One region of the Streptomyces sp. NPDC057623 genome, then DNA from elsewhere that is predicted to be linked to it. Evidence: riboswitches for the same ligand, from Rfam matches in the RefSeq annotation. Region 1 holds a riboswitch; each other region holds the start of a gene.
The links. Region 1 has a riboswitch for thiamine pyrophosphate ahead of ACFU95_RS46110 (thiamine ABC transporter substrate binding subunit). Riboswitches for the same ligand answer to the same signal wherever they lie in the genome.
Positions count from the first base shown of each region.

Region 2: another riboswitch for thiamine pyrophosphate. It lies ahead of thiC (phosphomethylpyrimidine synthase ThiC); the one in region 1 lies ahead of ACFU95_RS46110 (thiamine ABC transporter substrate binding subunit).
Region 3: another riboswitch for thiamine pyrophosphate. It lies ahead of thiO (glycine oxidase ThiO); the one in region 1 lies ahead of ACFU95_RS46110 (thiamine ABC transporter substrate binding subunit).

Region 1 is NZ_JBHVGZ010000095.1:22,931-32,442, forward strand. Features, by position in the region: gene rpsB (30S ribosomal protein S2) at 1-848, shown strand, start outside; gene tsf (translation elongation factor Ts) at 1,002-1,838, shown strand; gene pyrH (UMP kinase) at 2,034-2,792, shown strand; gene frr (ribosome recycling factor) at 2,963-3,520, shown strand; gene ACFU95_RS46090 (phosphatidate cytidylyltransferase) at 3,520-4,686, shown strand; gene ACFU95_RS46095 (SRPBCC family protein) at 4,847-5,296, shown strand; gene ACFU95_RS46100 (hypothetical protein) at 5,317-5,511, opposite strand; gene rlmN (23S rRNA (adenine(2503)-C(2))-methyltransferase RlmN) at 5,590-6,696, shown strand; TPP riboswitch at 6,732-6,839, shown strand; gene ACFU95_RS46110 (thiamine ABC transporter substrate binding subunit) at 6,963-8,006, shown strand; gene ACFU95_RS46115 (ABC transporter permease) at 7,982-9,512, shown strand, end outside.
Region 2 is NZ_JBHVGZ010000021.1:47,919-57,430, forward strand. Features, by position in the region: gene ACFU95_RS22260 (metallophosphoesterase) at 1-773, shown strand, start outside; gene ACFU95_RS22265 (hypothetical protein) at 967-1,836, shown strand; gene ACFU95_RS22270 (hypothetical protein) at 1,922-2,998, opposite strand; gene thiC (phosphomethylpyrimidine synthase ThiC) at 3,193-4,977, opposite strand; TPP riboswitch at 4,970-5,159, opposite strand; gene ACFU95_RS22280 (YibE/F family protein) at 5,453-7,045, shown strand; gene ACFU95_RS22285 (SsgA family sporulation/cell division regulator) at 7,194-7,631, opposite strand; gene ACFU95_RS22290 (IclR family transcriptional regulator) at 7,731-8,465, opposite strand; gene ACFU95_RS22295 (DUF5326 family protein) at 8,798-9,010, opposite strand; gene ACFU95_RS22300 (cupin domain-containing protein) at 9,212-9,512, opposite strand, start outside.
Region 3 is NZ_JBHVGZ010000109.1:8,853-18,364, forward strand. Features, by position in the region: gene ACFU95_RS47830 (phytoene desaturase family protein) at 1-982, shown strand, start outside; gene ACFU95_RS47835 (hypothetical protein) at 1,044-2,009, opposite strand; gene metF (methylenetetrahydrofolate reductase [NAD(P)H]) at 2,067-2,990, opposite strand; gene thiE (thiamine phosphate synthase) at 3,258-3,920, opposite strand; gene ACFU95_RS47850 (Rv2175c family DNA-binding protein) at 4,370-4,741, opposite strand; gene ACFU95_RS47855 (NAD(P)/FAD-dependent oxidoreductase) at 4,801-6,030, opposite strand; gene ACFU95_RS47860 (hypothetical protein) at 6,063-6,413, opposite strand; TPP riboswitch at 6,466-6,577, shown strand; gene thiO (glycine oxidase ThiO) at 6,575-7,741, shown strand; gene thiS (sulfur carrier protein ThiS) at 7,738-7,950, shown strand; gene ACFU95_RS47875 (thiazole synthase) at 7,954-8,748, shown strand; gene pknB (Stk1 family PASTA domain-containing Ser/Thr kinase) at 8,867-9,512, shown strand, end outside.

The DNA.
Region 1 (9,512 bases):
GTCGTTGGAACCCGAAGATGAAGCGCTTCATCTTCACGGAGCGCAACGGCATCTACATCATTGACCTGCTCCAGTCGCTGTCGTACATCGACCGCGCCTACGAGTTCGTCAAGGAGACCGTCGCCCACGGCGGCACGGTCATGTTCGTCGGCACGAAGAAGCAGGCGCAGGAGGCCATCGCCGAGCAGGCCACCCGCGTCGGCATGCCGTACGTCAACCAGCGCTGGCTGGGCGGCATGCTCACCAACTTCTCGACCGTCTACAAGCGCCTTCAGCGTCTCAAGGAGCTCGAGCAGATCGACTTCGAGGACGTCGCCGCGTCCGGTCTGACCAAGAAGGAGCTTCTCGTGCTCTCGCGCGAGAAGGCCAAGCTGGAGAAGACCCTCGGCGGTATCCGCGAGATGCAGAAGGTGCCCAGCGCCGTCTGGATCGTGGACACCAAGAAGGAGCACATCGCGGTCGGTGAGGCCCGGAAGCTCAACATTCCGGTCGTCGCCATCCTCGACACCAACTGCGACCCCGACGAGGTCGACTACAAGATCCCGGGCAACGACGACGCGATCCGCTCCGTCACCCTGCTCACCCGCGTGATCGCCGACGCCGTCGCCGAGGGCCTCATCGCCCGCTCCGGCGTCGCCACCGGCGACAAGGGCGAGAAGGCCGCGGGCGAGCCGCTCGCCGAGTGGGAGCGCGACCTGCTCGAGGGTGAGAAGAAGGCCGACGAGGCCCCGGCCGCCGCCGAGGCCCCTGCCGCTGAGGCTCCGGCCGCCGAGGCCCCCGAGGCTGAGGCTCCCGCCGCCGAGGCCCCGGCCGCCGAGGCTCCGGCCGCCGAGGGCGAGCAGGCCTGACACCGTCAGCGTTGACGGCGGGAGCGGTGACATCAAGTCCGCTCCCGCCGTTCACCCGTAGGTCGACGAAAGGTCAGCGGCTCCCGCCTTCATGGGGGCCGTAGACCCCGTAGATCTTCGATCTTCCAGACTTCGAGAAAGATTCACAGACTCATGGCGAACTACACCGCCGCTGACGTCAAGAAGCTCCGTGAGCTCACCGGCGCCGGCATGATGGACTGCAAGAAGGCGCTGGACGAGGCCGAGGGCAACGTCGAGAAGGCCGTCGAGGCGCTCCGCATCAAGGGCCAGAAGGGCGTCGCCAAGCGCGAGGGCCGCTCCGCCGAGAACGGCGCTGTGGTCTCGATCATCGCTGACGACAACTCCTCCGGTGTCCTCGTCGAGCTGAAGTGCGAGACGGACTTCGTCGCCAAGGGTGACAAGTTCCAGGCCGTCGCCACCGCGATCGCCGAGCACGTCGCCAAGACCTCCCCGGCCGACATCGAGGCGCTGCTCGCCTCCGAGATCGAGGCCGGCAAGACCGTCCAGGCGTTCGTGGACGAGGCCAACGCCAACCTGGGCGAGAAGATCGTCCTGGACCGCTTCGCGCAGTACGGCGACGGCTTCGTGCTCGCGTACATGCACCGCACGATGCCCGACCTGCCCCCGCAGATCGGTGTCCTCGTCGAGCTGGACAAGCCGAACGCCGAGGTCGCCAAGGGCATCGCCCAGCACATCGCCGCCTTCGCGCCGAAGTACCTGGCCAAGGAGGACGTGCCGGCCGAGGTCGTCGAGTCCGAGCGCCGCGTCGCCGAGGAGACCACCCGCGCCGAGGGCAAGCCCGAGGCCGCCCTGCCGAAGATCGTCGAGGGTCGCCTCAACGGCTTCTTCAAGGACGCCACGCTGCTCGGTCAGCCGTACGCGCTCGACAACAAGAAGTCCGTCCAGAAGGTTCTGGACGAGGCCGGTGTCACCCTGAAGCGCTTCTCGCGCATCAAGGTCGGCATCTGAGTCCGTACCGCGATCGGCGCCCGACCCCGATAAGGTCAAGGGGAGTCGTCCGCGGACGCCGTCACCACGTACGCGCGCGTGACGGACGACAGCAGATCTGACGAGGAGGCCATTGCCGCGCATGGGATGCGAAACACGCCCCAACCGGCAATGGCCTTCTTCGTATGTGCACCACGTAATAAAGGCGGGATCTCGATGACCACCAAGGCCCAGAAGAGCGACGACGGCAAAGTACGCGGCCGGTTTCTGCTGAAGCTGTCCGGAGAGGCCTTCTCCGGTGGTGGCGGCCTCGGTGTCGACCCGGACGTGGTGCACAAGATCGCCCGCGAGATCGCCGCCGTCGTCCGCGACGGCGCGGAGATCGCGGTCGTCATCGGCGGCGGCAACTTCTTCCGCGGCGCCGAACTCCAGCAGCGCGGCATGGACCGGGCGCGCTCCGACTACATGGGCATGCTCGGTACCGTGATGAACTGCCTCGCCCTCCAGGACTTCCTGGAGAAGGAGGGCATCGACAGCCGGGTCCAGACCGCCATCACCATGGGGCAGGTCGCCGAGCCCTACATCCCGCTGCGTGCCGTACGGCATCTGGAGAAGGGCCGTGTGGTCATCTTCGGTGCCGGTATGGGCATGCCGTACTTCTCCACCGACACCACCGCCGCCCAGCGCGCCCTGGAGATCGACGCCGAGGCGCTGCTGATGGGCAAGAACGGCGTGGACGGGGTCTACGACTCCGACCCGAAGACCAACCCGGACGCCGTCAAGTTCGACTCCCTCGGCTACGGCGAGGTCATCACCCGCGACCTCAAGGTCGCCGACGCCACCGCGGTCACACTGTGCCGCGACAACAAGCTCCCGATCCTGGTCTTCGAGCTTCTGGCGGAGGGCAATATCGCGCGCGCCGTCAAGGGTGAGAAGATCGGCACGCTGGTGGGTGAGCAGGGCGGTCAGGGCTGACGCCTCGACAACAAGCCCGTCCGGGGGACGGACGGGACGGACCCTGACCGGGGGATGGACAATGTCCGGCCGGTCGGGAACCGTGCAGGAAGAAGACGCGACGCAGCCGGCCGCCGCCCCCACCCAGGAACCGCAGCCGGGCCTTTACTCAAGACACGCAGGAGCAAGTGGTGATCGAAGAGACCCTCCTCGAGGCCGAGGAGAAGATGGAGAAGGCCGTCGTGGTCGCCAAGGAGGACTTCGCCGCGATCCGCACCGGCCGTGCGCACCCGGCGATGTTCAACAAGATCGTGGCCGACTACTACGGCGCGCCGACGCCGATCAACCAGCTGGCTTCGTTCTCCGTGCCGGAGCCGCGCATGGCGGTAGTGACCCCGTTCGACAAGACGGCCCTGCGCAACATCGAGCAGGCCATCCGTGACTCCGACCTCGGCGTCAACCCGAGCAACGACGGCAACATCATCCGGGTGGTGTTCCCCGAGCTCACCGAGGAACGCCGCCGCGACTACATCAAGGTCGCCAAGAGCAAGGCCGAGGACTCGCGAGTCTCCATCCGCTCCGTCCGTCGCAAGGCCAAGGACGCCATCGACAAGCTGATCAAGGACGGCGAGATCGGCGAGGACGAGGGCCGCCGTGCGGAGAAGGAGCTCGACGACACCACGCACAAGTACGTCGCGCAGGTGGACGAGCTCCTCAAGCACAAGGAAGCGGAGCTGCTCGAGGTCTGATGAACGACTCTTCCTGGGGGGCACCGCCACAAGCCGGGCAAGCCGGGCAAGCCGGTTACTGGGGGGCCGCCGCACGTGGGCCTGTCCAGGGGGCTGCCCCGGCGGGTCCCGCGTACGATGCGCCTGAGGCGCAGCAGACTCGCCCCATGCCCATCGTGCCCGACGTACCCGCGTATGGCGGAGACCAGGATGACGACCGGGGGGCCGCTCGGCTGAGCGGCCCCTTGTTCCGGGAACAGCCGCCCCCCGCGCGGCCGTACGACACGCCGCAGGCGCGGCCCTCCGAGGCGGCGCCGCAGAATCCGGAGCCCATGCCCGACGCCCCGCAGCCGGCGCCCCCGCCGCAGAAGAAGAGCGCGGGGCGCGACCTGGGTGCGGCCATAGGAGTCGGTGTCGCGCTCGGCGTGGTGATCGTCGCTTCCCTGTTCGTCGTCAAGGCCGTGTTCGTCGGTGTTGTCGCGGTCGCCGTCGTCGTGGGTCTGTGGGAGCTGACCAAGCGGCTCGAGGAGCGCAAGGGCATCAAGGCGCCCCTCGTGCCGCTCGCGATCGGCGGCGCGGCCATGGTGATCACCGGGTACGTCCGGGGTGCCGAGGGCGCCTGGGTGTCGATGGCGCTGACCGCCCTGGCCGTACTGGTCTGGCGGATGACGGAGCCGCCGGAGGGCTATCTCAAGGACGTCACCGCGGGCGTCTTCGCGGCGTTCTACGTGCCGTTCCTGGCGACGTTCGTCGCGATGATGCTGACGGCCGACGACGGGGCCTGGCGGGTCCTGACGTTTCTGCTCCTGACGGTCGTCAGCGACACCGGGGCGTACGCCGTCGGCTGGCGCTTCGGCAAGCACAAGCTCGCCCCGCGCATCAGCCCCGGCAAGACCCGCGAGGGCCTGCTCGGCGCGGTGAGCTTCGCGATGGTGGCGGGCGCGCTGTGCATGCAGTTCCTGATCGACGACGGCACCTGGTGGCAGGGCCTGCTCCTGGGCCTCGCGGTCGCGGCCAGCGCCACGCTCGGCGACCTCGGTGAGTCGATGATCAAGCGGGACCTGGGCATCAAGGACATGGGCACCCTGCTGCCGGGGCACGGCGGGATCATGGACCGGCTGGACTCGCTGCTGCCCACGGCACCGGTCGTATGGCTCCTGCTCGTCCTCTTCGTCGGATCGGGCTGAACCGGGATCCGGCTGACGTATGGGCCAACCCGAGGAGCCCCCGCTCTTGCCGAGCGGGGGCTCCTCGGTTTGTCGCGCGAGGCCGCGCGCGATGGTGTCGCGGGGCGTCCGGTGGGACGATTCCCGTGTACGCCTTCAAGGCGCCGCAAAGGGGGTCGTCATGGCCATCATCCGAGAAATCATCGACGTCGACCGCCCGCCGGGCGAGGTCTACGCGTATGTCACCGAACCCTCCCATCTGCCGGAGTGGCAGCTGAGCGCGGTCTCGGCCGAACAACTCGACGAAGGGCCGATCCACACCGGATCCCGGGTCCGGGTCACCCGGCGCGTCGGCAGCCGCGAGATTCCGATGACCGTGGAGTTCGACGAGCTCGACCCTCCGCACAGCTGGGATCTGCACGGGATCGACGGCCCCGTCAGGCCCCGTACCCACGGCGAGATCGAGCCGCTCGAGGGCGGCCGCCGGTCCCGCGTGACGATCGACATCGACTTCGAGGGGCACGGCCTCGGCAAGGTTCTGGTGCCCCTGGTCGTCCGACCGCAGGTCCGCAAGGAACTCCCGCGCGACGAGCAACTCCTCAAGAACAGGCTGGAACGCACGAACGACTAGCTACGCCGCGCAGACGTCCCTCAGCTCCTGCGCCACGGCATCGATCCGGCTCGAATCCGGCTCGAATCCGGGTCGGTGGCGCTGTTCAGGACGGCCCGGTCGTAGTCCGCGATCGTCTCGTTCAAGTCGTCGACCGCGGTGCCGACCTTGTCGTCGTCCGTGGTGATGTCGATCGGGGCGAGCCGCTTGCCCTGCAGCGCGCCGGCGATCTGCACCTGTGGAGCTGGCGTCGCGTGGTGCGAGTACCGGGGGCGGCCGGGTCACACAATTCGATCTGCGACACTGGTTGAGCTATGCCTAAGCCCGGAGAACTCACTTTCGTCGCCCCCCGCGGAGCCAAGAAGCCGCCGCGGCACCTTGCCGACCTCACGCCCGGGGAGCGCAAGGACGTCGTCGCCGCGATCGGCGAGAAGCCGTTTCGTGCCAAGCAGCTCTCGCAGCACTACTTCGCGCGGTACACGCACGACCCCGAGCAGTGGACCGACATCCCGGCCGGGGCGCGTGTCAAGTTGCGGGAGGAACTCTTCCCGGAGCTGATGACCGTCGTACGGCATCTGTCGACGGACCAGGGCGACACGCGCAAGACGCTGTGGCGGCTGTTCGACGGGACGCTCGTCGAGTCGGTGCTGATGCGGTACCCGGACCGGGTGACCATGTGCATCAGCTCGCAGGCGGGGTGCGGGATGAACTGCCCGTTCTGTGCGACCGGGCAGGCGGGGCTGGACCGGAATCTGTCGACCGCCGAGATCGTCCATCAGATCGTGGACGGGATGCGGGCGCTCAGGGACGGGGAGGTCCCCGGGGGGCCCGCTCGGCTGTCCAACATCGTCTTCATGGGGATGGGCGAGCCGCTCGCCAACTACAACCGGGTCGTGGGGGCCATCCGACGGCTCACCGATCCGGAGCCGGACGGGCTAGGGCTGTCCCAGCGCGGCATCACCGTCTCGACCGTCGGGCTCGTCCCCGCGATCCACCGGTTCGCCGACGAGGGCTTCAAGTGCCGGCTCGCGATCTCGCTGCACGCGCCCGACGACGAGCTGCGCGACACCCTGGTGCCGGTCAACACGCGCTGGAAGGTGCGTGAGGTGCTCGACGCCGGGTTCGAGTACGTCGGGAAGAGCGGACGGCGGCTGTCGATCGAGTACGCCCTCATCCGGGACATCAACGACCAGGCCTGGCGTGGTGACCGGCTCGGGCGGCTGCTCAAGGGCAAGCCCGTGCATGTCAATCTCATTCCGCTGAACCCGACTCCCGGGTCCAAGTGGACCGCCTCCCGGCCCGAGGACGAGAAGGCGTTCGTCGAAGCCATCGCCGCCCATGGTGTGCCGGTGACGGTCCGGGACACCCGTGGCCAGGAGATCGACGGAGCGTGCGGGCAGCTCGCCGCGACCGAGCGGTAGTCTGGCCACCGTAAGACCGCCGTAAGTACATCTTCATATTCCGACAGGGGAGCGCCACAGCGCTGAGAGTGCGGCAATCGGGCCGCAGACCCTCTGAACCTTGCCCAGGTCATTCTGGGTAGGAAGTTCGGTCACTACTCAAGCTGTTGCGCCCTGCCCGGGACCCCGGAGGTCCTGGGCAGGGCCGCGTCTCTTCCTGGTCACCCAGGAGGAATTCAGTGAGCAACACCCACAAGCGGTTCGCGGCTGTCGTCGTGGGCCTCGGCATGGTCGGTCTGTCCGCGTGCGGGTCGTCCGACTCCGGCGGCTCCGAGTCGGACGGCTCCGGCTCCAAGACCGTCACGCTCGTCGCCCACGACTCGTGGGCCGTCTCGAAGAACGTCCTCGCCGCCTTCGAGAAGCAGTCCGGGTACAAGGTCAGGGTCCTGGAGGACGGCGACGCCGGCCAGGCCGTCAACAAGGCCATCCTCACCAAGGACAACCCGCAGGGCGACGTCTTCTTCGGTGTCGACAACACCCTCCTCTCGCGGGCGCTCGACAACGGGCTGTTCCAGTCCTACGAGCCCAAGGGCTCCGACCTGATCCTGCCCGAGTACCGGGCCGACCAGGACCAGCACCGGGTCACGCCGATCGACACCGGCGACATCTGCGTCAACTACGACAAGGCGTATTTCAGCGAGCACAAGCTGGCCCCGCCCAGCTCGTTCGACGACCTGGTCAAGCCCGCCTACAAGGACCTCCTCGTCACCGAGAACGCCTCCACCTCCTCGCCGGGCCTCGGCTTCCTGCTCGGCACCGCCGCCAAGTACGGCGACGACGGCTGGGAGGGCTACTGGAAGAAGCTCAAGGCGAATGGCGTGAAGGTCGTCGACGGGTGGGAGCAGGCCTACAACGAGGAGTTCTCCGGCTCGGCCGGTGGCAAGAAGGCCAAGGCCGACCGGCCGCTCGTCGTGTCGTACGCCTCCTCGCCGCCCGCCGAGGTGATCTACGGCGACCCGAAGCCGACGACCGCGCCGACCGGGGTCGCGACCGGTACGTGCTTCCGGCAGGTCGAGTACGCCGGGCTGCTCAGCAACGCCAAGAACACCGAGGGCGGCAAGGCGCTCCTCGACTTCCTGCTCACCAAGGAGTTCCAGGAGGACATGCCGCTCAACATGTTCGTCTACCCGGTGCGGGAGGCCGCCCAGGTTCCCGAGGAGTTCACCAAGTACGGACCTCAGGCCAAGGATCCCGAGACCATGGACCCGGCGAAGATCGCCGACAACCGTGACGACTGGGTCAAGTCGTGGACCTCGCTCGTACTGAAGTAGCCGAGGCGGTCCCGCGTAAGGGACGCGCGCGGAGCGCGGCGGTGCGGCTCGGCCTCGTCGCCGTGCCCGTCGCGTTCTTCGCGGTCTTCTTCGCCTACCCCGTCACCGCCATCGTCGCGCGCGGGCTGAAGGCCGACGGGGTGTGGCAGTTCGGGCGTATCACGGACGTGCTCGGGCAGTCCGACATCCGGCACGTCCTGTGGTTCACCACGTGGCAGGCGCTCGCCTCCACCGCGCTGACCCTGCTGATCGCGCTGCCGGGCGCCTACGTCTTCGCCCGCTTCGACTTCCCCGGCAAGCAGATCCTGCGGGCCGTCGTCACCGTCCCCTTCGTGCTGCCGACGGTCGTCGTCGGTACGGCGTTCCTCGCGCTCCTCGGCCGCGGCGGACTCCTCGACGAGCTGTGGGGCGTACGGCTCGACACCACCGTGTGGGCCATTCTGCTCGCGCACGTCTTCTTCAACTACGCCGTCGTCGTACGGACCGTCGGCGGGCTCTGGTCGCAGCTCGACCCGCGGCAGGAGGAGGCCGCGCGGATGCTCGGGGCTTCGCCGCTGAAAGCCTGGCGGCAGGTCACCCTCCCCGCCCTCGGGCCCGCCGTGGCCGCCGCCGCGCTCATGGTCTTCCTGTTCACCTTCACCTCCTTCGGTGTGGTGCAGATCCTCGGCGGGCCGACCTTCTCCACGCTCGAAGTGGAGATCTACCGGCAGACCTCCGAGATCTTCGACCTGCCCACGGCCGCCGTCCTGACGATCATCCAGTTCCTCGCGGTGGGCGCGATCCTCGCCGTGCACGCCTGGACGGTACGGCGGCGGGAGAGCGCCCTGCGCCTGGTGGACGCGTCGGTGACCGCGCGGCGGCCGCGCGGGGCGGGGCAGTGGGCGCTGCTGGCCGGGGTCCTGGCCGTCATCGCCGTACTCCTGCTGCTGCCGCTGGGGGTGTTGGTGCAGCGGTCGCTGGACGCCCCCGACTTCGGCTACTACCGGGCGCTGACCAGTGCCGACGGCGGGGTCTTCCTCGTCGCGCCGATCGAGGCGATCGGCAATTCGCTGCAGTACGCCGTCGTCGCCACGCTCATCGCCGTGCTGATCGGCGCTCTGGCCGCGGCCGCGTTGACCCGACGGGACGCCGGCCGGTTCGTACGGGGCTTCGACGCGCTGCTGATGCTGCCGCTCGGGGTGTCCGCGGTGACGGTCGGGTTCGGGTTCCTGATCGCCCTGGACGAGCCGCCGCTGGACCTCAGAAGCACGTGGATCCTGGTGCCGCTGGCCCAGGCGCTGGTCGGGGTGCCCTTCGTCGTACGGACGATGCTGCCCGTGCTGCGGGCAGTGGACCAGCGGCTGCGCGAGGCGGCCGCGGTGCTGGGGGCGTCGCCGTGGCGGGTCTGGCGTGAGGTGGATCTGCCGATGGTGCGGCGGGCCCTGCTCATCGCGGCCGGGTTCGCCTTCGCGGTGTCGCTCGGGGAGTTCGGGGCGACCGTGTTCATCGCGCGGCCCGACAACCCGA
Region 2 (9,512 bases), on a different contig from region 1:
AGCTGGTGGCCGCCCTCCAGGAGAAGGGCCTCATCGACTCGGCGGGAAACTGGTCCGCGGGCACCGCCCGGCTGTGGTTCCTCGGTGACTTCACCGACCGTGGCCCCGACGGCATCGGCGTCATCGACCTCGTGATGCGCCTGTCGGCGGAAGCCGCCGCGGCCGGCGGCTACTGCAAGGCCCTGATGGGCAACCACGAACTGCTGCTGCTCGGCGCCAAGCGGTTCGGCGACACCCCTGTCAACTCCGGGGCGGGCACCGCCACCTTCCAGGCGGCCTGGCTGCTCAACGGCGGCCAGAAGACCGACATGGACCGCCTCCAGGACCACCACCTTCAGTGGATGTCCCGGCTGGACGCCATGGAAGAGGTCGACGGCCATCTGCTCGTGCACTCGGACACCACTGCCTATCTCGACTACGGCAACTCGATCGAGGCGGTCAACGACACCGTCCGCGAGACGCTCACGCGCAACGACGCCGACGAAGTCTGGGATCTCTTCCGCAAGTTCACCAGGCGCTTCTCCTTCCGCGACGAGGGCGGCGCCGACCATGTGCGCTCCCTGCTCGATACGTACGGCGGTACCCGCATCGTTCACGGCCACAGCCCCATTCCGTATCTGATGGGCGAGGTCGGCTCCGAGGACGGCGAGGACAGCGGCGGGCCCGTGGTCGAGGGACCGCATGTCTACGCCGACGGCCTCGCCATCGGCATGGACGGCGGCGTGACCATGGCCGGAAAGCTGCTGGTCCAGCAACTTCCCCTGGATATCTGAAGGTTCACCGGGCAGACGTCCTCGCATCGCGCAGTGACGGATGACGGCGCAGGCCAGGGCCCAATTTTGGCAAACCCCCTGTCACCGTGTGCCGTCACCGCTCTACCATCGGCTTATCCGTAGCAGGCTCCCCTCCGTTTCTGCCCGACGGCTCGTTGGCATGCGAGCCCCAAGCCCTACGGAGCATCGGGGGATGCACATGAACAGCGTTCCGCAGCACCTGCACAGCGAGGACCGCCAGGAATACGAGCGGATCCTCGATGAGGCGCTGCGCTCCGCACCACACCACCCGGAACTGACCGCTGTCGGACAGCGGCTCAATCCCGAACAGCTGCGCACCATGGCGCTCAACGCCACCGCACTCATCACGGCGGCCGCGGCGACCGAGTACCAGCACTACGTGAAGGTCCGCGAGGAACTGCGCCAGCCGGCGCCGTCCACCCCGTCGTCCACCCGCGAGTCCGGCTCCAGCGAGTCGGGGACGGGCGGGATGGGGCTCGCCACCACCATGGGAGAGGTCGCCGAGACAGCAGGCCCGGGCATCGTGGCCGTGCTCGCGGTCCTGGCACCCGTCCTCGCCGGCACCGCCGCGGCGATCTTCCTGCTCGTCGGCTACATCCTGAAGATGTTCAAGCCCGAGCCGGCGTTCGCCCAGACGATGCTCACCACCGGCTGGGTGTTCGGCGCCCTGGCAGCGGCCGCGATCCTGGTCGCCGCCGTCGGGCTCCTGCTCACCGCTCTGCGTAACCGCCCGGCCTTCGACGGCGGTCCGTACGGCGAACTGAGCGAGGAGGTCACCCGAGCCAGGGACGTCTGGCGCGAAGCCCTGCTGGAGCGTGGCATCCTGCCCTTCCTGCGGGAGGCACTGGCCGACCCCGGCACGGCAGCGGTCCTGCACCGTACGCCGCCGTCGACGCCGGTCAGCCGCATCCCGAACCTGGGCTACGACCGTCCAGGGTTCAGCAGCCCGGACGAGGGCGCCTCCCGGGGCTCGCGTCCGAGCTACACGAGCCCGGACTACACGAGCCCGGACTTCGGAGGGCCGGAACACCAGCCGGAGTAGCCCCTCGGCTTGCGCCCCCGCCTGGGGAAGCTCTCGCTTTTGGGGAGCGCAAGCCGGACACCCGGCCGGGTCCGCCGTCGGCTGTCTACAGGCGGCGGAGCACCTGAGCCTCGACGCGTTCCACGAGCGTACGGCTGAAGGCGTGCACCAGGGCCAGGTGGAAGAGCGCCGGTGCCAAGGGCGCCCAGCGGTGCACCCGGTCCTCCCTCAGCAGGTAGCGGACCACCGGAGCCGGCCGGAACGGCACGTAGTCGATGGTCTGGTGCTCCCATCGGTCCGCGACACCCCTGCTGATCCGCTCCTGGAGATCCTGGCTGCGCAGTTCCTTGAGCCGGGCGAAGAAGTGAGCGCTCCAGTGACGCTTGTCCACGTCCAGGACGAAGGCCAGGAGCTCCAGCTTGTACTCGTGCGGTTCGAGCGCCAGTTCCTCCCGCATGCCGCGGCGCGCCACCGCGTGCAGATCCGGTGCGCTCCGCCCGGAGGAGTCGATGTGCCGTGACATGCCCTCGTTCACAGACGAGTTCCACACACCCGGCGCCATCCGCACCCGGTCGCTGCGTTGGCTGACGACCAGCATGTCGTCCGCGGTCACCACCGCGATGTTGACGGCGAAGCTGCAGTGCAGAAAGGGCGGCGCCTTCAAGGGCTCGTTCGCGTCCAAGTAGGCGGAACGGGGGGTCGATCCGTCGGGCAGCCGACGATCCAGCTGCTGGGCGGCGAGAAAGGTGTAGTAGTCGGTCGGCCTCAGCCTCAGATGGATCTCGGGTCGCTCGTCCAGGGGGGTGCGGGAGATGTCGAACGACTCGACCGCGTATCGCGGGCCGTTCCACAGCGGGGTGCGTCCCTCCTCCCGTAGCCGCTCACTTTCCACAGCGATCTCGTCCCGCCAGGGCACCATGTCCGCGGGCAGTGCCACCTCCTCGTCGAGCACATGGACGTAGACCGTCTCGGGGGGAATGAGGGCCTCTCCGTCACCCTCCACGACCAGCGCCGATGTCTGCAGCGGCCCGAGGGAGAAGGTGCTCCACGCCGGACCCGACTCCTCCCGGCGCCCCAGGCTGCGTATCGCGCTCCTCGAACGTCTGCGCATCCGGAACAAGGCGTCCTGCAGAGGTTGCTGGGACAACACCGCGAACAGCATGCCGAGTACGGCGCCCACCACGCCGTTGGGCCACGTCTATCCCGCCCATGTCAGAGACAGTAGTGATCTTGACGAGGCCGGGCGGCAACGTGCCCGTTCCGTTATGACGGCCGCACCCGCGTGCGCCCCTCGGAGAATCGGCTAGCCCCACCGTCCCGCGCCTCCGGCTCAACCCACCGGGCCGGCCGGAAACTCGGGACGGTGACCGGCGCAGCTCAGTCCGCCATCGGCAGGTACACCCTGTTGCCCGCCGCAGCGAACTCCTTCGACTTCTGAGCCATGCCCTCCTCGATCTCCTCCTGAGACCCGCCGTGCTGGCGGCGGATGTCCTGGGAGATCTTCATCGAGCAGAACTTCGGCCCGCACATGGAGCAGAAGTGAGCCGTCTTGGCGGGCTCGGCCGGCAGGGTCTCGTCGTGGAACTCCCGTGCCGTGTCCGGGTCGAGAGCCAGGTTGAACTGGTCCTCCCACCGGAACTCGAAGCGGGCGTCGGACAACGCGTCGTCCCACTCCTGCGCACCGGGGTGCCCCTTGGCGAGATCGGCCGCGTGGGCAGCGATCTTGTAGGTGATGACGCCGGTCTTGACGTCGTCACGGTTGGGCAGGCCCAGGTGCTCCTTGGGCGTGACGTAGCAGAGCATGGCCGTGCCCCACCAGGCGATCATCGCGGCACCGATGCCGGAGGTGATGTGGTCGTACGCGGGGGCGACGTCGGTCGTCAGCGGGCCGAGCGTATAGAACGGAGCTTCATCGCAGATCTCCTGTTGAAGGTCGATGTTCTCCTTGATCTTGTGCATCGGGACATGTCCCGGGCCCTCGATCATGGTCTGTACGTTGAAACGCTTGGCGATGGTGTTGAGTTCCCCGAGGGTCCTCAACTCCGCGAACTGCGCCTCGTCGTTGGCGTCCGCGATCGAACCGGGCCGCAGACCGTCGCCGAGGGAGTACGTCACGTCGTACGCGGCGAGGATCTCGCAGAGTTCCTCGAAGTTCTCGTACAGGAAGCTCTCCTTGTGGTGCGCCAGGCACCACGCGGCCATGATGGAGCCGCCGCGGGAGACGATGCCGGTCTTCCGATTGGCCGTGAGCGGTACGTACGGCAGGCGCACACCGGCGTGGACCGTCATGTAGTCCACGCCCTGCTCGGCCTGTTCGATGACCGTGTCCTTGTAGATCTCCCAGGTCAGCTCCTCGGCCCGGCCGTCGACCTTCTCCAGCGCCTGGTACAGCGGCACCGTGCCGATGGGGACAGGGGAGTTGCGCAGCACCCACTCGCGGGTGGTGTGGATGTTGCGGCCGGTCGACAGGTCCATGACCGTGTCGGCGCCCCAGCGGGTAGCCCAGGTCATCTTCTCGACCTCCTCCTCGATGGAGGAGGTGACCGCGGAGTTGCCGATGTTGGCGTTGACCTTCACCAGGAACCGCTTGCCGATGATCATCGGCTCGATCTCCGGGTGGTTGACGTTGGCGGGCAGCACCGCCCGGCCCGCGGCGATCTCCTCGCGGACCACTTCGGGGGACACGTTCTCCCGGATGGCCACGTACTCCATCTCGGGTGTGACCTCGCCGCGACGCGCGTAGGCGAGCTGTGTCACCGCCTTGCCGTCGCGGCCCCGACGGGGCTGGCGCGGCCGTCCGGGGAAGACCGCGTCGAGGTTGCGCAGGCCGCCGCGAGGCGAGGTGTGCTTGATCCCGTCGTCCTCGGGACGGACGGGACGGCCGGCGTACTCCTCGGTGTCGCCCCGGCCGATGATCCAGTTCTCCCGCAACGGGGACAGCCCCCTGCGGACGTCCGTGTCGGCGAGTGGATCGGTGTACGGGCCCGAAGTGTCGTACAACGTGACCGACTGCCCGTTGGTGAGGTGCACCTGGCGGACCGGCACCCGCAGATCGGGGCGTGAACCCTCGACGTACGCCTTGTGCCAGCCGATGGACTTCCCGGCCTCCTCGGACGTGTCGCCCTGAACGGAGGCAGGCGTGCGTGCGTCCTTGATGGTCATGAGACCTACTCCCTACGCCGGCATTACCCGGTAACAGGTTCGGCGGTCGACGCAGCGGCTTCCGTCTGCCGACGTTTCGTGTGAAACATCACTCGCGATGGGTGATGTTTCATGTGAAACATCGCTGGGACGGAGGTCAGCGCCCTCTCAGCCCGGTGCTCCGAGCTCCCGCGTGTACAAAGGTGGCACCACGCTAGCGTCAATTCGGGCGCGGTGAACAGAGGGCCCCGGTCGTTCTTGCGATGATCGGTCGGTGACCACGACCCATGAACCCCCGTACCCTCCGTCCGAGCCGCCACGTGGCTCCGGCTCCGGAAACGGCCCCGCGCGGGGCAACGGCCGTACGGACGGCCGGGGTTCAGGTGCTCCCGTCGGCAGATACGACGGTGGTTACGGTCATGCTGCCGGCGGCGGTCACGACGATCACACGTCCGGAACCGGTGGTTGGCATGAACACGGCTTCGGACCCGGTGGGATGCAGGAGCACGAGGGCGGGGTCGGCGGCGGGCACGGATCCGGTTCCGGGGGCCTGCACGATCACGGTCACGGTGTCGGCGGCCCTCCGGGGCGGGGGCCCGGCCCGGGTGACGGACACGGTCACGATTCCGGTGGCGGTCATGGGCATGGTCCCGGTTCCGGCGGTCGGCGTGGCGGCGGTGACGGTGGCGGTGGCGGTGGCGGTGGCGAGCACGGGCCTGGGCATGGGCATGGGCATGGGCATGGGCATGGGCATGGGCACAGTCATTCCCACGGCCCGGCGGCTCCCGTATCCCAGCATCTGCGCAAGGTCATCGCGGCGATCCTGATCCCGTTCGCCGCGGCGGTGGTGGTGGGGCTCGCTGTGCTGTGGCCGGGCGGAGCCCCGCCGCACGAGCGCACCGGGGTCGGATTCGACCGGCAGACACAGCAGGCCACGGTCACCAAGGTGGTCGAGCTGAGCTGCAAGGACGTCAACGCCTCGGGAGTCCCCCCGACCGGCGACACCTCCACCGCCGAGGGCTCCTCCGCCGTGCAGCAGGACAGCGGCACCTGCAAGAAGGCGACGATCCGGGTCGACACGGGCAAGGACAAGGGCCGTACGTTCACGGAGATCGTGCAGCCCGACCAGTCACGCCAACTGCACGAGGGCCAGGAGGTCGTGGTCGCCTACGAACCCTCCGCGCCCAAGGACCTCCAGTACGCGGTCACCGACGTGAACCGTAAGTTCCCGATGGCCCTGCTCGCCGGCATCTTCGCGCTCGCCGTCGTGGTGGTGGGCCGGATGCGCGGTGTCATGGCGCTGGTCGCGCTGGCCATCAGCTTCCTCGTGCTGACCTTCTTCATCCTGCCGGCGATCCTTCAGGGCTCGAACCCGCTGGTCGTGGCGGTGGTGGGGGCGAGCGCCATCATGCTGATCGCCCTCTACATGTGCCACGGCCTGTCGGCCCGTACCTCCGTGGCAGTGCTCGGCACGCTGCTTTCACTCCTGCTGATCGGCGTTCTCGGCTCGGGGTTCATCGACTGGGCCGCACTCACCGGCAACACCGACGACAACACCGGCCTGATCCACGGGCTCTATCCGTCGATCGACATGAGCGGTCTGCTGCTCGCCGGCGTCATCATCGGTTCGCTCGGTGTCCTCGACGACGTGACGGTCACCCAGACGTCCGCGGTCTGGGAGCTGCACGAGGCCAATCCGACGATGGGCTGGCGCGGTCTGTACCGGGCGGGTATCCGCATCGGCCGCGACCACATCGCGTCCGTCGTCAACACCCTCGTCCTCGCCTACGCGGGTGCCGCGCTGCCGCTGCTGCTGCTCTTCTCGATCGCGCAGAGCGGCGTGGGGACGGTCGCCAACAGCGAGCTGGTGGCGGAGGAGATCGTGCGCACGCTGGTGGGCTCCATCGGTCTGGTCGCGTCGGTGCCGGTCACCACCGCCCTCGCGGCCCTGGTGGTCTCAGCCGACCGGCCGGCCAACGGGACGGTGCCGGCGGGCGCCCAGCCGGTCCCGGCGGGCGCGGCCACGGCTTCGACGGGCGCACAGCCGGCTTCGGGGCGCGGCGGGCGGGGACGTCGACGCAAGCGGTGACGGGAAAGAACGCCGAGCCGGGGCGTCAGGCTCCGCCCGTCCGGCGGAGCGCGAAGCACATCCAGCGGTGCGGTAGCGCTCCCACGCGCCCCTTGCGTACCCGCTGAAGCGTTACGCCACCCCACCGCACGACGGCTGCCGTAACGCTTCAGCCCGCGCTCTGTTCCTCCGCGAGGATGCGGTCCAGGGCCTCGTCGAGGTGGGCGTCGAAGTCGGCGAGCGCGCCCTCCTGACCGAGCGGCACCAGCTTGTCGGTGCGGTCGAGGAAGGCCACCAGCGGCGCCACCGAGGAGCGGAACAGCGCCTGGTCGGCACCGACCTGAAGGCGGATCAGCACGTCACCCAGGGTCTCGGAGCCGGCCGGGGAGACCCGTACGTCTCCCTCCCCGCAGGGCCTGCCCACTCCGTCGACCAGCAGTTCCCGGCCGAACGCCCAGGTCACCGGCGCATCGCCGGGCAGGTGGAAGGTCAGTCGTACGGCATAGGGATCGCAGGTCTCGTAGCGCAACTCCACCGGGATGCGGAAGGAGAGCTCCTCGGACACGAGAAAGCTCATCATGACCTCTGCCTCTACGGACTCGCGCATCGCCTACCCCGTCGTTTGCCGTCGACTGGCCGGGAGAGGGTGCCCCGACACTGGTGGAATCTTGCTGAACGTACACGAGAGATCACAAGGAGTGAGTTTTCAGATACTGATAGAGATCGCGAGTGACCCCAGGAGCCGTCCGATCTCGTCCTGCAGCTGCCGTGCCGCCGACAGCAACCGGTCGGCCTGATGGACGGGCAGCGAAATGGCCATCGTGGCGGCCGTGGTGCCCACCGTGATCGGGATCGCCGCACACACCGTGCCGAGCGCGTATTCCTGGCGCTCGGTCACCGGCTCCATCCGACGGGTCCGTTCGAGGCGCCGTAGCAGGGTGCGGCTGTCGCGCACGGTGTACGGGGTGATGGACTGCACGGGGTGACGGTCGAGGTGATCGCGGCGGGCGTCGTCGTCCAGCTGGGAGAGCAGGCACTGACCGATGGCGTGCGCGTGGCCGGTCTCCCTGAAGTCGGCCCATTCCTCGACCGCGGGATTGCCCGGGGTGTCCGAGACGCACATGACCTCGATCTCACCGTCGCGGTACTGGGCGTAGTAAACAGGGACACCGATGGCATCACGCCATTGAGCGAGCGCGTCGGCGACCGTGCTGCGACGTTTCTGCTGGGCACCACTGCTGCTCAGCCGTACAGCCGCGTCACCGAGGAAGAACAGCCCTTTGTCCCGGCGCAGATAGCCCTCGTGCACCAGCGTGCGCAACAGGTGGTAGGCGGTGGGCAGCGCCAGGCCGGTCTCACGGGCGAGTTGCTTGGCGGGAGCGCCGTAGTCGTGCTCGGCGACACACTCCAGCAGGCGCATCGCCCGCTGGACGGATCCGATGAGCGTCGCGGACTGCGGCTGCTCGGGGGATGTCGGGGAGGCCTGCCGCGGTACCTGGGGTACGGAGGAATGCGGCCGTCCGAGGGGTGAGTGGGGTTCTGAGGGGGCGGTGTCAACCGTGGCCAAGGGTCACTCCCGGAGCGCGAGGGGGGAGCCCGTGCGGGGAAACACGGGGTGGGGGTGCACGCCGCTCGCGGGGGCGTCCCCGCGTCGATTTCCGGACTCTATTGGTCGGCCACCGCTCGCAGACGCACTGCCCGGAAAACTTCCCTCGCCCGAGGGAACCGGTGATTCCTGTTACCGCCCACCGGTCCCCACGGCCCTCACGGCCCTCACCAGTCGCTGCGTGACGAGGAACTCGTCGTGAACTTCCGTACGACGTAGATCAGTCCGCCGACCAGGGCCACGAAGACCAGCACCTTGAAGAGCAGTCCGATGACGAACCCGATGACGCTGGCTATCAGCCCGCCGAACACGACCAGGGCGATGACCGGCACCGCGATCCACTTAACCCACCACGGCAGTCCTGCGAAGATCTCACGCATCGCCCTCGTCCTTACCTCTCCGCCCGTCTCTGCGCCGGGTTCTGATGTTTCGAATCCGCTGACTTCGTGGCCTTCGTATCCACTGAGACCCAAGCCGCTGATTCCCTGCCCTCGATGCTAGGTCCGGCAGGTGCCCCGGCGGGGGCCTCGCAGCCCTTGTCCTCCCCTGATCGATCCCCTAGGGAACCCCTAGGCCAAGGGTCAGCTCTCAGGCGGAGAGAACATCACCAGCACCCTCAGGTCCTCGCTGATGTGGTGGAACCTGTGGGCCACACCGGCCGGCACGTACACCACACTGCCGCGCGCCACCTGTGTGGTCTCCAAGCCGACAGTGATGTGGGCGCGGCCACTCACAACGAAGTAGACCTCGTCCTGGTTGTGCGGCTTCTGTGGATCATGCTCGCCGGCATTGAGCGCGTACAGACCGACCGACATATTGCGCTCCCGCAGAAACTGCAGGTAGGCGCCCTCGTTGGCGGCGCGCTCCGCCTCCAGTTCGTCC
Region 3 (9,512 bases), on a different contig from region 1:
CCCCCGGCTGATCGCCCTGCTGGAGAGCCACGCTCTCGCCTACGGCCTGGACCCTCGCGTGACCCCGGCGAGCGCGGCGGTGCTGCCGTATCTGGAGCACGCCTTCGGGACCTGGTATGTGCGGGGCGGCATACGGGAGTTGGCGCGGGCGGTGTACGAGCGGTGCCTGGCCCGGAAGGTCGAGTTCAACTTCGGTACGGAGGTCGTCGGGGTCCTGGAGAAGGACGGCCGGGTCGCGGGGCTGGAGCTGGCCGGTGACACCGCCCGGGGTCACGGCTCCGCGGGAGTGTCGGTGGCGGAGGCGGACATGGTCGTCGGCACCGGACCGCGGCGCCTGAGCGACCTGGCGCGCGGGCGTGAGCTGTACGAGGCGCAGGAGGTCGAGCCGCGCCCCGAGGGCATGTCCTGCGGCCGGGTCGTGGTCTGCCTGGCGCTGCGCGGCGCGCGTGAGGCGGGTGCCGCGCACCGCACGGTGGTGCACACCCCGGATCGCCAGGCCGAGCTGGACGCCTTCGGACTGGGCGAGCCCCCCGCGCACCCGACGGTCCGGATCGACCGCCCGGACGACCCGGCCCTGCGCCCCGACGACGCCCACGAGTCCGTGGTGCTCACGGCCACGGTGCCGTCACAGACGCTGTACGACTGGACCGTGGCCGGTGCCGCCGACGCGTTCGCGGACAGCATGGTCACCGCCGCCGGGCGGGCCCTGCCCGGCCTGCGGGAGCGCCTTCTGTGGCGGGAGGTCCGTACGCCGGTGCACACCGGGCAGGAGACGGGGGCCGAGGGCGGCGGGGTGCCCGCACCGGCGCTGGCCGCGGCGGAGGGGAATTTCCTGCGTCCGTCCAACCGCACACGCGTATCGGGCCTGTTCACCGTGGGCGGCTGGTCCCACCCCGGCGGCGGCCTCCCCCATGCCGGCATGTCGGGCGCGCTGGTGGCCGGGCTGATCGTGGAGGGGCCGGAGTTCCGGGGCTCGCAGTGATCCCCGCGTAGGGCGTCGCGTTCAGGCCGTCGCGTTCAGAGCGTCTCGCGCGGGCGGCACGTCAGAAACGGTACTGCTCGTCGTACCCGTTCCCCTGGCCCTGCTCCTGCTGGCCGTCGCCCTGGTAGGGGTACTGCTGCTCCGGCGGGAGTTCGCCGCCGTACGCCTCATCGGTGCGCTGCTGCGGGACCCAGACGCCGCCGGGCGGGGTCTCGCCGTAGGTGCCGGTGGCGTACTGGTCCTGGGTGTAGCCCTGCTGGGCGTACTGCTGCTGGCCGTAGGCGTCGTAGGAGGTGCCGCCGTAGGTCTGGGTGCCGATGTAGGGGTCCGAGTAGGCGGCGTACTGCTGCTGGCCGGTGGCGTCGTAGCCGTACTGCTGCTGGTCGTAGCCGGAGTAGCCGCCGTCGTATCCGTAGCTTTGGTCGGCCGTGGCGTACTGGTCCTGGGGCTGGCCGGCGGCCGCGTAGTTCTGGTCGGCGGCGGCGTAGGAGGGGTCGCTGTATATGCCGTACGAGCCGGTGTCGTCCGGGAGGGGCTGCGGCTCGTAGACGGAGGTCGTCTCCGCGGCGGCGGGCCGGTCCGGGCGCGAGGGGGTGAAGACGTCGTCGCGGTCGTAGTCGTCGTGACCGTAACCGACGCTGTCCTGGCCGTAGTCGGCGTTGCCGCCCGCGAAACCGGCCTCGGACGCCTCCAGGTCGGAGACCTCCAGGGTCGGCTCCTGGCGGTCCGGCTCGCCGCGGCGGCGCTTGGCGGCGGCCAGCGGGCCGAGGGCCGGCGCGGAGACCGCCCAGCCGGCCGAGAAGCCGCGGCGGAACGACAGCGTGACGTAGGTCTGGCCGACCGCGAACGCAGCCGCGCCCAGACCGATGACGATGACGGACGGGATCAGCACCCCGACCACGACGCCGAGGAAGCCGACGAACGCGAGCAGCCGCCAGCGCAGTCGCGCCTTGTACTGGAGCAGCACTTCGCCCAGCAGCCACAGCGCGACGACGCCGAACGCGATGTAGAGGACCGTCCAGCCCATGTACGCCCCTCTCCCAGTGGCCGCCTACGCAGTGTGACGTATGCCGGTACGGCCGGTCTAGGCCTGCGGTGGGTGGTGCAGGCCCAGGTTTTCGTGGATTTCCAGCGTCGCCGTGGAGTTGTTGAGCGTGATGAAGTGCAGTCCGGGCACTCCCTCGGCCAGCAGCCGTGCGCAGAACTCCGTGGCGAACTCGATGCCAATGGAGCGTACAGCCGCCGGATCGTCCTTTGCTGTGAGGATCCGCTCTTTCAGGGCGTCCGGGAAGGAAGCGTTGGTGAGGGACGGGATCCGCTCCAGCGTCCGCACGCTCGCGATCGGCATGATCTCCGGGATGATCGGGGTGTCGCAGCCGGCGGCCGAGACGCGGTCGCGCAACCGCAGGTAGTCCTCGGGTTCGAAGAACATCTGCGTGATCGCGTAGTCCGCGCCGGCACGGCACTTGTCGATGAAGTGACGGACGTCGGTCTCCGAGTCGGCGGAGCGCGGATGCATCGCCGGGAAGGCCGCGACGCCCACGCAGAAATCTCCGGACGCCTTGATCAGTTCGACGAGTTCGGCGGCGTAGGCGAGGCCCTGCGGGTGCCGCACCCAGTCGCCCAGCGGGTCGCCGGGCGGGTCGCCGCGCAGTGCCAGCATGTTGCGGATCCCCGCGTCGGCGTACTGCCCGATGATGTTGCGCAGGTCGGCCACCGAATGGTCGACCGCGGTGAGGTGGGCGATCGGGGTGAGCGTGGTGTCCGAGGCGATCGCCTCGGTCGCCTTGACCGTGCCCGCGCGGGTGGAACCGCCCGCGCCATAGGTCACGGAGACGAAGTCGGGCCCGACGGCCTCGACCCGGCGCAGCGCGTTCCACAGGTTCCGCTCGCCCTTCGGGGTCTTGGGAGCGTAGAACTCGAATGAATACGTCGTCTTGCCGGTCGCGAGCATCTCGCGCACGGTACGAGCGTGGTCCGACCTGATGGATGCGGTGCCGAGGGCCATACTCGCAGGTTAGCCAGGGGCCCCCGGTCCCCCAACCGGACGCCGGACATTTGCCCGAATTGTCGGCTTGTTGTCCACTCCTTGGACAACAAGGGCCACAAAGCGGCCGCGATCATGGCCGGATGACCACTGGCTGAGACGCGGACGGACCTGTAGTGAGACGCGGCACGTCAGGGCGGGCCGGGTGGAACAGCCCGCGGAGCATTGAACACCCCTGGCCGCCGGCCCGCGCCACCCCTGACGCGGCAGCTACGCCCCGCGTAGCCGCTACGCCTGGCGCAGCCGCTTCGCGAACTCCGCCGCGGCCGCCGCGGGGTCGGCCGCCGCGGTGATCGCCCGTACGACGACGACGCGGCGGGCACCCGCCTCCAGCACCTCGTCCAGGTTGCCGAGTTCGATGCCGCCGATGGCGAACCAGGGGCGGTCCGTGCCGAGGGCGGCGGTGTGGCGGACCAGGTCGAGGCCGGGGGCGTGGCGGCCGGGCTTGGTGGGGGTGGGCCAGCAGGGGCCCGTGCAGAAGTAGTCCACGCCCTCCTGGACAGCGGCCGCGGAGGCCTCGGACTCGGAGTGCGTCGAGCGGCCGACGAGGACGTCCTCGCCGAGAATCGCCCGGGCGGCGGGTACGGGGAGGTCGCCCTGGCCGAGGTGCAGGACGTCGGCGCCGGCGGCGTGGGCCACGTCGGCACGGTCGTTGACCGCGAGGAGCTTGCCGTGCCGGGCGCAGGCGTCGGCGAAGACCGCCAGGTGCTCCAGCTCCTCGGCCGCCTCCATGCCCTTGTCGCGCAGCTGCACGATGTCGACGCCACCGGCCAGCACCGCGTCCAGGAACTCCGCGAGGTCGCCCTGCTGCCTACGCGCGTCGGTGCAGAGATAGAGCCGGGCGTCGGCGAGCTGGGCGCGGGCGGTGCCTGCGCTGGCGGTGTCGGACATGCGGAGCCCCCTGTGGTCGGGTTGCCGGGCGGGTGACGTCGGGTCGGTGCCGGACGGTGGCACGGTATCCGGAGCGGCACGGTACCTGGAGCGGGGCGGGGCGCCGCCGACCGGTGCCGGGTGGTGGGCCGCGGCCGGAGACGGCCCTCGGTCGGACATGGCCCGCGATCGGACATGGCCCACGGTCGGAGACGGCCACAGCCGGAGTTCGTCGCGTTACCGGACCAGGCCCCTGCGAGGGCACCGCGGCCCGCGGTTCGGCAGCGGCGGTCCGCACGGCATCCGCGGCGTGGCCACGTCACCGGCGCACGGACCGGACCCGAGGATCCGGCCTGAAGTGCCGGCCGCTGGCGCGCCGGTGCGGCAGGCGCTCAGCCCGCTCACCGGGGGCGGCCGGGGCCCGCGGGCCCCGGCCCGTACGCCGGACGGTGTTCGGATCGGGTGGTCGGTCAGACGGCGAGCGCCTGGGCGCGGCGCTTCACCTCCGTGCCGCGATTCTCGCTGAGCGCCTGCGCGGGGGTGCCGGGCAGGCTCGGGTCGGGAGTGAAGAGCCACTCCAGCATCTCTTCGTCCGTGAAGCCGTCGTCCCGCAGGAGCGTCAGGGTCCCGGTCAGGCCCTTGACGACCTTCTGCTCGGCCCCGTCGATGAAGGCGGCGGGGACGTGCAGCGCGCGGTTCTCACCTCGGCGTACGGCGATGAGCTGGCCGTCCTTGACCAGCTGCCGCGCACGCGTCACCTCGACATCGAGGATCTCTGCGATGTCGGGGAGGGTGAGCCAGGCGGGGACGAGAGCATCGATCTTTGCGTCAATCTCGGTCACGGAAACAAGCCTGCCATCTGCCACTGACAGTCGGAAGCCAGGCCGGTCCACCTGGGACGCTATGCCGTCGCCGCCTTCATCGGCTTCGCCGGGTCCACCAGCAGCTCAGCGTTCATCGGCGTGCCCGCCTCGATCAGCCGTCGGCCCTGGGCCAGATCCCTCGGCCGGCCCACCGCCAGCAGGGCGACCAGGCGGTCCCCCCGCAGCCAGCAGACCGTCCAGGCCGGGCCCGAGGGGTCGCCGCGCCACAGCACCGTGTCGGCGGCGGCGTGGTGGCCGGCGTACTGGACGAAGCGGCCGAACTGCTCGGACCAGAAGTACGGCACGGGGTCGTAGACCGCGGAGGTCTCACCGAGGATGTTCGCGGCGACCGTACGCGGACCCTGGAGGGCGTTGTCCCAGTGGTGGACCAGCAGGCGCTCGCCATACCTTCCCGAAGGGAAGGAGGCACAGTCGCCGACCGCGTACACGTCCGGCACGGAGGTGCGAAGGCGGTCGTCGGCCAGGACCTCGCCGTGCGCGCCGAGCTCGATGCCCGAGCCGGCCAGCCAGGCCGTGGCGGGCCGCGCCCCGATGCCGACCACGACGGCGTCCGCGGGCAACCGTGCGCCGTCGTCGAGGATCACCGCGCCGGGCTCGACGCGCCGCACGCGCGCGTGCGTCCGCAGCACCGCCCCGCTGTCCGCGTACCAGGCGGTCATCGGCGCGGCCACCTCCGCGGGCAGCGCCCCGGCGAGCGGCCGGTCGGCGGCCTCCACGACCGTCACCGCGCAGCCCGCCTCGCGCGCGGCGGTGGCGAACTCCGCGCCGATCCAGCCCGCCCCGACGACCACGATGTCGTGCTGCCGGGCGAGCACCGGCCGCAGCCGCTCGGCGTCGTCCAGGGTGCGCAGCAGGTGCACGCCGGGGACGCCCTCCGTGCCGGGCAACCGGATGGGTTCGGCGCCGGTGGCGAGCACGAGGACGTCGTACGGGACGGACCCGGACTCGGTGTCCAGTTCATGGTCGGCGGGGCGCACGCCCAGCACCTCGCACCCCAGCCGGAGTTCGATGCCGAGTGCGTCGAAGTCGACGTCGAAGGCGGACCCCTCGGACTTGCCGAGCAGCACGGCCTTGGACAGGGGCGGCCGGTCGTACGGCTGGTGGGGCTCGGCGCCGATCAGTGTGACGGTCCCGGTGAAGCCCTGTTCGCGCAGGGCGACCGCCGTCTGCACACCGGCCATGCCCGCGCCGGCGACGACCACGCGGCGTGCCGGTGACGTGCCCCGTTGCTGCGTCTGCTCGCTCACCTGATCACCATAGACAACTGACTGTTCATCAGTCAGGGGGCATGCTCGGTGAGCTGCTCCACAACGCTTGTACCGGCGCCTTCCTGCGACTCCCACTCCCAGGTCTCCTCCAGGCGCACCCGCCCGTCGGGAAGCCCGACCACCGTGGACACGCAGTGGCCCGCGGACGTCGTCCCGTCCCGCTTGAGCTGCACGTACCGGAAGTCCAGCCGGTCGCCGTCCCTGGTGCCCACCAGGTGCCCGCGCACGACGTCGCCGCCCGCGTACTCCGCCCAGATCTGACCATCCTTCTCGTGGTAGGTGAACCGGGTGCGGGTACCCACCTGACCTGGGGCTTGGTCCGCCACGGGGGCGAGGACGAGACCGTCGAGCGAGCGGGCCATGGGTACGGGCTCCCTTACTGGGACTCACGGGGGCGGGCTAGGGTGGCCAACGTAAAGCACACGCGGGAGCCCGGACGCACCGGGCTGAGAGGGAGGCTGGCGGCCTCCGACCGTACGAACCTGATCCGGGTCATGCCGGCGAAGGGAGGGGCTGGACGCCCATGTCGCGTACGCGAACGTCAGACGTCCTCGTCGTCGGGGGCGGAATCATCGGCCTGGTCACGGCGTGGCGGGCCGCGCAGCGCGGGTTCACGACGGCCGTCGTGGACCCGGAGCCGGGCGGCGGGGCCGCCCAGGTGGCGGCCGGCATGCTGGCCGCCGTCACGGAACTGCACTACGGCGAGCAGACCCTGCTCGGCCTGAACCTCGCCTCGGCCCGCCGCTACCCGGACTTCGCGGCCGAGCTCACCGACCTCACCGGCCATGACCTCGGCTACCGCCAGTGCGGCACGCTCGCCGTGGCCCTGGACGCCGACGACCGCGCCCATCTGCGCGAACTGCACACCCTTCAGCGCCAGTCGGGGCTGGACTCCGAGTGGCTGTCCGGGCGGGAGTGCCGGCGTCTGGAGCCGATGCTCGCACCGGGCGTGCGCGGCGGGCTGCGGGTGGACGGCGACCACCAGATCGATCCGCGGCGGCTGGCCGGGGCGCTGGTGGCCGCGTGCGAGGACACGGGCGTGATCTTCCACCGGATGTGGGCCGAGCGCCTGTCCGTCGCACGGGAGAGGGCGACGGGCGTCGTCACGACCGACGGCACGACGCTGGCCGCGGGGCAGGTCGTCCTCGCGGCCGGCAGCCTCAGCGGGCGGCTGGCGGGCGTTCCGGACGCCGCACTTCCGCCCGTACGCCCCGTGAAGGGGCAGGTGCTGAGGCTGACCGTGCCGAAGCGGTACGCGCCGTTCCTGAACCGGACCGTGCGGGCGGTGGTGCGGGGCAGCCAGGTGTACCTGGTGCCGCGCGAGAGCGGGGAACTGGTCGTCGGGGCGACGAGCGAGGAGCTGGGCTGGGACACGACAGTGACCGCGGGCGGGGTGTACGAGCTGCTGCGGGACGCGCACGAACTGGTGCCGGGCATCACGGAACTGCCGCTCACCGAGACGCGCGCGGGCCTGCGCCCCGGCTCCCCGGACAACGCGCCGGTGCTCGGCCCGACCGAGCTGGCGGGGCTGTCGCTGGCCACCGGGCACTACCGCAACGGCGTGCTGCTGACGCCCGTGACCGGCGATGTCATGGCGCACGTCCTGACCACCGGTGAACTCCCGGACCAGGCCCGTCCGTTCACGCCCGCGCGCTTTCGGGCCGCCGCACTCACGGAGCAGCCCGCATGAACCTCCCGGTCACCATCTCGGTCAACGGCGAGCGTCGGCAGGTCGAGCCCGGCACGGCTCTCGACGCGCTCGTGCGCTCCCTCACCGCGGCCCCCTCCGGAGTGGCCGCCGCCCTCAACGAAACCGTCGTCCCGCGCGCGCAGTGGTCCTCGACGTCCCTCTCCGAGGGGGACCGCGTCGAGGTCCTGACCGCCGTCCAAGGAGGCTGAACCATGGCCGACGATCCCTTTGTCATAGGTGACATGTCCTTCACGTCCCGTCTGATCATGGGCACGGGCGGGGCGCCCAGCCTGGAGGTCCTGGAGCGGGCGCTGGCGACGTCCGGTACGGAGCTGACCACGGTCGCGATGCGACGGGTGGACCCTTCGGTGCACGGCTCCGTGCTGTCGGTCCTGGAACGGCTCGGGATCAGGGTGCTGCCGAACACCGCGGGGTGCTTCACGGCGGGCGAGGCCGTGCTGACGGCCCGCCTCGCGCGCGAGGCGCTCGGAACGGACCTGGTCAAGCTGGAGGTGATCGCCGACGAGCGGACGCTGCTGCCGGACCCGATCGAGCTGCTGGACGCGGCGGAGACGCTGGTGGACGACGGGTTCACGGTGCTGCCGTACACGAACGACGACCCGGTGCTGGCGCGGAAGCTGGAGGACGTCGGCTGTGCGGCGATCATGCCGCTCGGCTCCCCGATCGGCTCGGGGCTCGGCATCCGCAATCCGCACAACTTCCAGTTGATCATGGAGCACGCGCGCGTGCCGGTGATCCTGGACGCGGGTGCCGGTACGGCGTCGGACGCGGCGCTCGCGATGGAGCTGGGGTGCGCGGGCGTGATGCTCGCCTCGGCGGTGACGCGGGCGCAGGAGCCGGTGCTGATGGCCGACGCGATGCGGCACGCGGTGGAGGCGGGGCGGCTGGCGTACCGGGCGGGGCGGATTCCTCGGCGGCACTTCGCGGAGGCTTCGTCGCCGGTGGAGGGGATGGCTCGGCTGGACCCGGAACGGCCCGCGTTCTGAACGTATGTTCGACGAAGTCATTCGGCCAGTGAGTCATCCGTCACAGCTCGGCTCCAGTCCCGCTCCGATCACGCCCGAACGGGCGGGGCTGTCAGCGTCGGCTCGTACACTCGCCTGCGTGGATACGACCCTTCAGGACCCTCTGGTCGGGCAGGTGCTCGACGGCCGGTATCGCGTCGACGCGCGAATCGCCGTCGGCGGGATGGCCACGGTCTACCGGGCCCTGGACACCCGCCTCGACCGCGTGCTCGCGCTCAAGGTGATGCATCCCGCGCTGGCGGTGGACGGGGTGTTCGTCGAGCGGTTCATCCGGGAGGCGAAGTCCGTCGCCCGGTTGGCTCACCCCAATGTCGTGCAGGTCTTCGACCAGGGCACCGACGGGTCGTACGTCTATCTCGCCATGGAGTACGTGGCGGGCTGCACCCTGCGCGACGTCCTGCGCGAGCGCGGGGCGCTCCAGCCCCGGGCCGCCCTGGACATCCTGGAACCGGTGCTCGCCGCGCTCGGCGCCGCGCACCGCGCCGGGTTCGTGCACCGGGACATGAAGCCCGAGAACGTGCTGATAGGGGACGACGGACGGGTCAAGGTCGCCGACTTCGGGCTCGTGCGGTCCGTGGACACCGTGACCAGCACCACCGGCGCCGTCCTCGGCACCGTCTCCTATCTCGCGCCCGAGCAGATAGAGCAGCCCGGCGCCGCCGACGCCCGCGTCGACGTGTACGCGTGCGGTGTCGTGCTCTACGAGATGCTCACCGGCGACAAGC